Regions from separate parts of the Marinomonas mediterranea MMB-1 genome, predicted to be linked through region 2. Evidence: predicted binding sites of a transcription regulator. Region 2 holds the regulator's gene; the other holds the start of a gene.
The links. The regulator FNR, encoded in region 2, switches genes on or off when oxygen is low (the NO sensors DNR and NnrR bind a similar motif). The targets are predictions, from matches to a motif close to TTGATNTANATCAA.

Region 1: MARME_RS13225 (cytochrome ubiquinol oxidase subunit I) is a predicted target of FNR. The motif match lies at 3,706-3,719, and genes of this name have one in related genera.

The regions. Positions count from the first base shown of each region.
Region 1 covers NC_015276.1:2,906,458-2,911,128, forward strand. The annotation lists gene cydD (thiol reductant ABC exporter subunit CydD) at 1-482, opposite strand, end outside; gene cydX (cytochrome bd-I oxidase subunit CydX) at 486-593, opposite strand; gene cydB (cytochrome d ubiquinol oxidase subunit II) at 757-1,893, opposite strand; gene MARME_RS13225 (cytochrome ubiquinol oxidase subunit I) at 1,898-3,475, opposite strand; gene MARME_RS13230 (sensor domain-containing diguanylate cyclase) at 3,826-4,671, opposite strand, start outside.
Region 2 covers NC_015276.1:2,376,869-2,381,539, reverse strand. The annotation lists gene tusA (sulfurtransferase TusA) at 1-232, opposite strand, end outside; gene MARME_RS10900 (alpha/beta family hydrolase) at 249-836, opposite strand; gene hemN (oxygen-independent coproporphyrinogen III oxidase) at 1,207-2,577, shown strand; gene fnr (fumarate/nitrate reduction transcriptional regulator Fnr) at 2,594-3,361, shown strand; gene MARME_RS10885 (adenine phosphoribosyltransferase) at 3,389-3,931, shown strand; gene MARME_RS10880 (YfaZ family outer membrane protein) at 4,079-4,639, opposite strand; gene ttcA (tRNA 2-thiocytidine(32) synthetase TtcA) at 4,650-4,671, opposite strand, start outside.

The sequences.
Region 1 (4,671 bases), 530 kb from region 2:
ATCACGGTCACCAGAAAAACCTGAGGTTTGTAGCGCGTAAAGAAATCGTCTAAGGCATCAATCTGCTCATAGACACGTGTCGATAATGCCGCGTCTTCTTCTATCTGATGTCTTTTCGGGCCGAGTTTTGCAAGATGAGAGATGGTCTTCTGGCGTAATGAAAAGCGAATATTTCGGCTCGCGGAGGCACTTAACAGTTCGCGTATATATTGTGAAGACACTCTTGATAAGAAGCCAATGCCCGCAACAATCAGCATTTGTATATCGACTGAGGCATTCAATACCAAATCGGCAAACACAACAGCCAATCCGAGTGATTGCAGAACAATGCCAGCGGCAATGATCACCCCTAAGCAGTTCACCCATCGATAGGTTTTAGACTGCGATTGAGCAAGGTCTTTTAGAAACAAACGCTCTGGAGTGACCACACGTCCAGAGCGTTTGTCGGCCTTGTTGCTGTTTTTAACATTGGCCTTTTTCATAGCTTAGTCCTGTGGCTCGCCTTCGTAGCCTTTGAAATCAAGCCATACCGCATTAATGATGCCGAATGAACAAGCCAATAATACCCCTAGAACCCATGCAAAATACCACATAATCTATCTCTCTTAATTTGGGTGATAGAGTAGAGAACATTGCTCTCCACTCCCTATCGTCACGTAACAACGTTGCCGACACATTTACTATAGTCCTGTGCCGCTTATTGACCTCCAAACTGATGAGTCTTAGCCAGTTTGAAGGTCCGTATAATCAACGCACTCAGTACAAAGAATGGTTGTTTTTAGCGATGTGCTCTTTTGTTAAGCGACCAAACATAACGATGTAACTCCACAGTGTGTATGCCAAGACAATCGGTACGAAGATACAAGCCACAACAAACATAATCATCATGGTTGTTTCACTTGATGTCGCATCCCACATTGTCAAACTCATACTTGGGAAGCTAGAAGAAGGCATTAAGAACGGGAACATAGAGCCACCCGCCGTCACGATAATGCCAGCGATGCCCAGAGAAGAGAATAAGAATGCACTTCCGCCCTTCCCTGCTTTTGCAGACACTGCCGCGATCAACATACCAGCGATCCCTAGAATAGGAGCCAACATTAAAGCAGGCACTTTTTCATAGTTAGCAAGCCACGCGCCTTCTTGTACTTCCGCTGTTTTCATTAACGGCGTCATCGCTGCATTGCCGTCAACAGCACTGGTCAAGACGTAACCATCAATTCCCATCGCTAACCAGACACCGGCAAGAACAAACAACAGAGCGGCCAATACACCAGAGATCAAGGTTCCGAACGCGACGCGATTGTGTAAGCTGCCTTCGGTTTTCATCAGCAACCATGCACCACCTTGCGTCATGATCATAAGTAAGCTAACTAAGCCACATAAAATCGCGAACGGATTTAATAAACCAAAGAATGACCCTGTGTACGTCACGTGCATAAACTTATCAAACTCAAACGGTACACCTTGTAAAAGGTTTCCGAACGCGACACCAAAGATGATTGGTGGTACAGCAGAGCCGAAGCCGATTCCCCAGTCCCATGCACTACGCCATGTTTTGTCTTCCAGTTTAGAACGATAGTCAAAACCGATAGGACGGAAGAACAAAGCCGCCAATGTCAAAATCATCGCGAAGTAGAAGCCTGAGAAAGACGTCGCATAGACCATAGGCCATGCCGCAAATAGTGCGCCACCAGCGGTGATTAACCATACTTGGTTTCCATCCCAGTGCGGCGCAATTGAGTTGATCATGATACGGCGTTCGCTGTCTTCCTTGGTCAAGATATTCAACCAAGAGCCAACCCCCATATCAAAGCCGTCGGTAACGGCGAAACCGATTAGCAAGACACCCACCAGCACCCACCAAATGACTTTTAGAATTTCGTAATCCATCTTCTTATACCCCTTGTGCTTTTAGTTGCTCAGTCTCTTTTTCAAGCGCATAGCGACCAGTATGCAAGCTGGATGGCCCCTGCTTCGCAAAGCGAATCATTAGGTACATTTCAGCGATTAAGAAGACGGTATACAGCAAGGTCATAAGCCCCATAGATAACCAAATCTCACCGGCAGTTAGATTGGAAGCGGCGACATTGACCGGTAATACCTCACCAATAGCCCAAGGCTGACGACCATATTCCGCGACAAACCAACCTGTCTCACAGGCGATCCAAGGCATAGGCAAGGTGAACAAACACACTTTTAAGAAGAAAGAGTTAGTACCAATCTTGCGGCGCGCATTTTGGTAGAAAGCAATGGCAAAGACGAGCAACATAAAGAAGCCACACGCAACCATGATACGGAAAGAGAAGAACAAAGGCGCGACATGTGGAATAGAGTAATCCACGGCCATATCGATCTGCTCAGAGGTCACGTTGTTCATATCTTCTGAAAAGGCAGTCACCAACAGACCGTAACCAAGATCGTCTTTTACCTTATCAAAGTTTTCTTTCACTAGCGGATCTTGAGAACCATCACGTAGCTCTTCAAGCAACTGGTTGGCGTAAATACCATTGATAATACGCTGGCGATTGTGCTCTTTAAGCTCTTTGATCCCCATGACTTCTTCATCAAGAGAGCGAGTTGCGATCAACCCCATTAAGCCAGGTATACGCAGCGCAAACTCCGTTTCTTCCAGTTCTTGATTAGGAAAGCCGATCACAGTAAAAGGCGCTGGCGCTTCGTGGGTTTCCCACTCGGCTTCGACTGCTGCCAATTTTACTCGTTGAACTTCGCCTAACTCATAGCCAGATTCGTCACCCAAGATGATAACGCTTAGGCACGCAGCTAAACCGAAAGCAGAGGCAATGGCAAAAGAACGGCGTGCAAAGGCAAGATCACGATTTTTAAGTAGGTAGTAGCTAGAAATAGCTAATACGAATACCGCACCGGTTACATAACCCGCTGACACAGTGTGTACAAATTTCACCTGAGCCACTGGGTTGAATAACAAAGCACCGAAATCGACCAATTCCATTCGCATGGTTTCATAGTTGAACTCAGAACCGACCGGGTTTTGCATCCAGCCGTTCGCGATCAAAATCCAAAGCGCGGATAAATTAGAGCCTAACGCAACACCCCAAGTGACTAGTAAGTGTTTTACTTTGCTAAGTCTATCCCAACCGAAGAAGAACAAACCGACTAGCGTCGATTCTAAGAAAAACGCCATTAGGCCTTCGATTGCCAAAGGAGCACCAAAGATGTCTCCTACGTAGTGTGAGTAGTACGACCAGTTTGTTCCGAATTGAAATTCCATCGTCAAACCGGTTGTTACACCCAGTGCGAAGTTAATACCAAACAACTTGCCCCAAAATTTAACCATGTCTTTATAAACTTGCTTGCCTGTAATGACATATACAGACTCCATAATCGCAAGAAGAAAAGACATGCCCAAGGTCAGAGGTACAAACAAAAAGTGGTACATGGCCGTTAGAGCGAACTGTAACCTTGACAGATCTACGACTGCTTCGTTAATCATGATCTCAACCCATGTTATACGTAAATGAAAGGCGTTTTTTATCAGGCATTTAGTGAAACCAAATATTGGTTTGCTGTATGCTCTTGTTGTTCAACCGCCACACTATTAAGCCTCGTCCATCGAGACCTAATATAAGTACGCATTATGGGTAAGGGTGCAGAAAAGAGTATTGCGTTAGATCAAGAAACTCGGCCTAGACTAGGCTCAGCAACCAAGATGATCGACATTTTATGATCTAGATCATGTTTTTGGCAGGCATTCAAAATTGAAAAAAAACTGCCAAAAGAAAAAGTGAAAGAAAGAATAAAAACACGAATAAAAGGAAGTAAAAGCGAGACGCTCAAAAGTCATTAACCACTTCTGAACGTATTGCGCCCTTCTTTTTTGGCTTGATACAGTCGCGCATCCGCACGGGCAATCGCCTGAGGTAAAGATTCATCGGTGTTAAGCTGAGTCAGACCTGCACTTATTGTGATGGATACCGTACTCTCACCCACGTCAAACTTCGTGTCTTCGATACGATTCAATAGCGTCTTAATCAATGACGTCGCTTTGCTTTTATCGGTATTGGACAGAATGAATAGAAATTCTTCTCCGCCCCAACGACAAATAATATCCTCTTTGTGCAGCAGGTTTTTCATGATCCTAGCCACCCCAGATATCACTTTGTCACCCGCTTGATGCCCAAAGTTATCGTTCACCTTTTTGAAGTGATCAATATCGATCAACACCAAAGAAAGCGCTTCTTGCTTTTTATTCGAGGAACCAATCGCTTTCTGAAACAATACATCTAATGTTTGGCGGTTGACCGCTCCGGTTAAATGATCGTAGCGTGCCATTCGCTCTAATTTATTGCTGTACCCTCGAGTGACCCAGTGTACGAAGGCCAAAATACATAGACTCACGACACCAGACAGCACCAAATTAATGATTAGGGCTCTTTCGACCTCTTCGGTGTCACCGTCTTCAACTTGTTCTACGATCAAATACCAATTAAATTCAGGAATATAACGACTGTTCAAAAATACAGTCTTGCCTTGCGGAGCATTAAACGAAACGGAACTCGAATCAGCGGTAACCATTGACGAAAATGCTTGCTCAAACGACGCTTTATTCGTCTCTCGAAAAGAAAGGTCATGTTGGTGCGCGCCATTAAACATCACCTCGCCAGAGCGGTCGATAAAATACACATTGCG
Region 2 (4,671 bases):
CAAGCCAATAGAGGAACACCTCTCCTTCTTGAGTTTGTTTTCGCAATGGGTGCCCTAAGAAATTACAAAACTTTGGAATATCCCTTTGTGTCGATGGGTCCGTTGCCAATACTTTAAGTATTTGTCCAGACGCCAATTTTCTCATTTCTGCATGCAGCATCATGACTGGCTCAGGACAGTAAAGGCCCTGTGCATCTAATGTGGCGTGTTCCGCAAAATCCGAATCTACCATTGATTACTTCCCCTTATTAAAGGCAATTCTTTGTTATCCATGTTTGTGTCAATTGGCTTAATTGATGTAAGAGCTGACTTAAGGTTGTATTGTATTTTTTAGCTCTTTTGAAGTCATGATCCGCGCCTTCTACCCAGCGAACATCAACCGTTTCAGGAAGTACTTGCTGCTCAACCCACTCCTGATTGCCCAACGTATCACGATCCCCTTGAAATATGAGGCAAGGCTTAGTGACGGCTGCTAAGTAGCTGAGCCGATGCTTCTCTGTCTTTCGGGCGGGGTAAAATGGAAAGCCAAAACAGACGACGCCTTTTACATTGTGGCTAACGGTTAACTGGGTTGCGATTCTCGCTCCCATCGACTTTCCTATGATGATGCAAGGTTCGTCGGATGGGATCAAACCTTTAACCTCATCGACGAGTTTTTCAAATTTTGGAGGCGGTCGTCTAGAGAGAGTCTCTTCCATCGTTTTCATATAAGAAAGCGTTATCGCTTTTACTTCAAGGCCTGTAGCAGAGCTTAGTTGCTCATTAAGTTCTGTCAGAAACTCACTAGTGTGCCCTGCACCGGCTCCATGCAATAGATAAATTGTGATGTTGTTCATGGTACTCAAAAGAGATTAATAAGAGCGATAAGGTTAAATGTAAATTGTCTCGAATTCCAGAAAAATAGAGTGGGTCTCGCGGAGATACTTTTCCTTAGATTACTATTAATAATTATTGTAAAAATTATACGTATAATTCTTTTAATCTTATTTCACAGCTCTTCACACCAACACCCAAACACCTGCCACAAGAAGCCAAGCTCACTGACGACTAGAACATTCCTTCACCCCTCTCAAATCTGACCACCTTCCAAAATCCGAATAACCAAACTGCAGTTTCCAATACGGAAATCAGTTTATTGACTCAGATCAGAAAACCACTTTTAGGAAAGAGTAAACTAAGTATTAGAAAATTTAATAGGACATACAAATGCTTTGGGATTCTAATCTAATCCAAAAATATAATATTTCCGGTCCGAGATACACATCCTATCCGACCGCACCTCAATTTACGGGTGATGTAAGCAAGATGGAATTGATTGGCAGAATGATGGAAGGATCAAACTTACCTATTAGTTTGTACTTTCATATTCCGTTCTGCGCTCATCTTTGTTACTACTGCGCTTGCAATAAAGTAGTGACTAAAAAATACGACAAAGGTGCAGAATATGTTGAGTTGCTTGCAGAAGAAATGCGTTTGCGCGCACTCATGCTAGATCGAGACAGAAAAGTAACTCAGCTGCATTTGGGAGGTGGAACCCCTACTTTTCTATCTGTCGATAATATGCGCACTCTTTTTAAGCATGTTGAAGAAAATTTCAACTTGGTAAAAGATGATAGCCAGGACTTTAGTATTGAAATTGATCCTAGAGAAGTCGATAACGCTCAACTTGTGCTTCTAAAAGAGTTCGGGTTTAACCGAGTTAGTCTTGGCATACAGGATTTCGATCCTGTCGTGCAAAAAGCAATCCATAGAGAACAAAGTCGAGAGCTTGTCGCAAAAGTGCTCGATGACGTGAGAACAGCGGGATTTAAGTCCGTTAACTTCGATTTAATCTATGGGCTTCCTCATCAGACGACCACCTCATTTATGCAGACTATTGACAGCGTCATTGAATTAAATCCTGAAAGGATTTCCGTATTTAATTATGCTCATCTCCCAAGTCGCTTTGCTGCCCAACGTCGTATAAACGATGAAGACTTACCTTCAGCTGACGAAAAAATGTCTATACTAAAAGAGTCGATCAATGCGCTAATGAGAGCGGGATATCGCTATATAGGCATGGATCACTTCGCAAAGCCAGACGATCCATTAGCCGTTGCCCAAGACAATCACGAATTACAAAGAAATTTTCAAGGATATACGACCAATGCAAATACTGATCTAATTGCCTTCGGCGTGTCAGCAATTAGCAAAATAGATGGAACTTACGTACAAAATCACTCTGATCTTGCACTGTATCAAAATAGCGTTGAGAATGGTCAACTTGCTATAATGAAGGGTTACATCAGCACGCGTGATGATATGATTCGTCATGATGTTATTATGAAGTTAATGTGTGACTTTTGTTTAGATTCGAGAGAAATAAGCACAAAATACCGCCTTAATTTTATGCACTACTTTACCAAAGAAATTGAGGGCCTTGAACAGCTTAAGAAAGACGGCATTGTAAGAATTGATCGAGAGACCGACCATATAATAATAACGGTAACCGCTGTTGGTCGATTACTGGTACGACGAGTATGCATGCTTTTTGACCAGTACCTAAACAAACAAACTACATTTTCAAAAATCATTTGAGATCAGGGAGCGTTCCATGGCGTACACACACACTCAGCAAAACAGATTTAACAGCAAGCTTACTTCTCAATGTCAGAATTGCAGTCTTGCTGCGCTATGCTTGCCCATTGCGTTGGTCGATGAAGACGTTAACCGACTTGATCAAATTATTGAGCGCAAGCGCCCCTTGAAGAAAGGTGAACTACTATTTCGCCAAGGGGAAAAGTTTGACTCAGTATTTGCTGTCAGAACCGGGACCTTAAAAACCTTTAATCTAACAGGAAATGGCGAAGAGCAAATCACAGGCTTTTATTGCCCGAGTGAGCTTTTGGGACTTAGTGGTATTAATAATGACATCTACCCTGTGTCAGCGAAAGCGCTTGAAACGACAACTGTGTGTGAGATCCCCTTTTCTCATCTAGAAGCACTCTCAGAGCAAATCCCATCACTAAAGCGACAGCTATTCAAGATTATGAGCCGCAAAATCTGTAACGATCAAGATATGATGGTATTGCTAGGTAAAAAAAGTGCAGATGAAAAAGTCGCTTCTTTTTTAATTAATTTATCCGATCGCTTTAAGCGCCGAGGCTATTCTGCAACTGCATTTAGACTTTCGATGTCACGCGGAGAAATTGGTAATTATCTCGGCCTAGCTGTCGAAACGGTAAGTCGTGTTATGACCCGCTTTCAGAAAAATGAGCTAATCCAAGTAGAGGGAAAAGAAATTACCTTAATCGATATCGATGAGATGCAAAAACTTGTTGGTAAGAACGAAGATTGTGATAGTATTTTAAAGTTTGAATAAAAGTAAAATGCTAAGGCACCTCTATTTATGCTTTACGATGATTTCTATGTAAAATCTCTAATTCGCACGGTTGAAGACTGGCCAAAACCAGGTATCAGCTTCCGAGACATTACCCCTATTTTTAGCGACCCTAAAGGGATGCGCATGGTGGTAGACGCATACGTACACCGATATATCGATAGTGATATTAGCCATATTGCTTGTATCGATGCTCGTGGTTTTTTGATTGCCTCAGTGTTGGCGTATGAACTTCGCAAGCCGCTTATACTAGTGCGAAAAAAAGGTAAGCTACCAGGCAAGACTATCTCACAATCGTATGCTTTAGAGTACGGTGAAGCCGAGCTTGAGATACAAGAAGGCAGTGTTCACGAAGGTGCACAAGTTTTGTTGTTTGATGACCTAATCGCAACGGGTGGAACGCTTTTCGCTGCTATGTCTTTGCTTAAACAGCAAGGCGCAAATATAAAGGAAGTCGCAGCAATCATCGATTTGCCTGATTTGGGTGGTAGTCAAAAAATACAAGCGTCAGAAACACCTGTATTTGCGTTATGCGCTTACGAAGGTGATTAAAAACACCTCGTAAAATACAGTACAAATAAAAAAGGTGGTCTTTTTAGACCACCTTTTTTATTTCTTTAGCCAAACAGCGCACTTACATTACAGCGACCTTTAAACTGACGCCACGTTAAGCTGCAAGCCTATTGAGCTTCCGCTGAATTAAAAGTCTGCCACAACACCTAGACCAATACCTTGGTTCATATCAACGGCATCATTTCGATTATCAAATTCGACACTGGTTTGTCCGTAACGAAGGAAAACACGAGCATTTTTCAATGTTTTGTATTCACCACGCACTTCGCCTTGCCATAGGTTTTCAACATTCTCAAAAGAAAGTACTTCTGGTGAGTAATACAATGAGCCGTATAGGCTAAAACGGTTTGCCTTTGGAAAAGTGTAGCGATAAAAGCCACCTAGACCGACTGCAACACCCGTATCATCTCCACCTGCATCGGCATCAACGGCAATAAAACGTACACCTAAACCAATTTGAAGCGGATAATCTTTACTTGTCTCAATGTCTTCAATATGAGCACCAACGTAACCGTATGATCCATCGTCAGTATGGTACATACCGCCAACATCCAAAAAGTAAGTCTGCTGACTAAGACTTACGTCTACTTTAACTGATTCATTTGATAAGCTGCCTTCGAATGTGTTTGCATTCGCTGCGGTTGCAAAAAGACTTGCTGCAATAATGGCGGCAAATTTTGTACGCATAATCTCAATCCTATAACGACACAATATTCAGT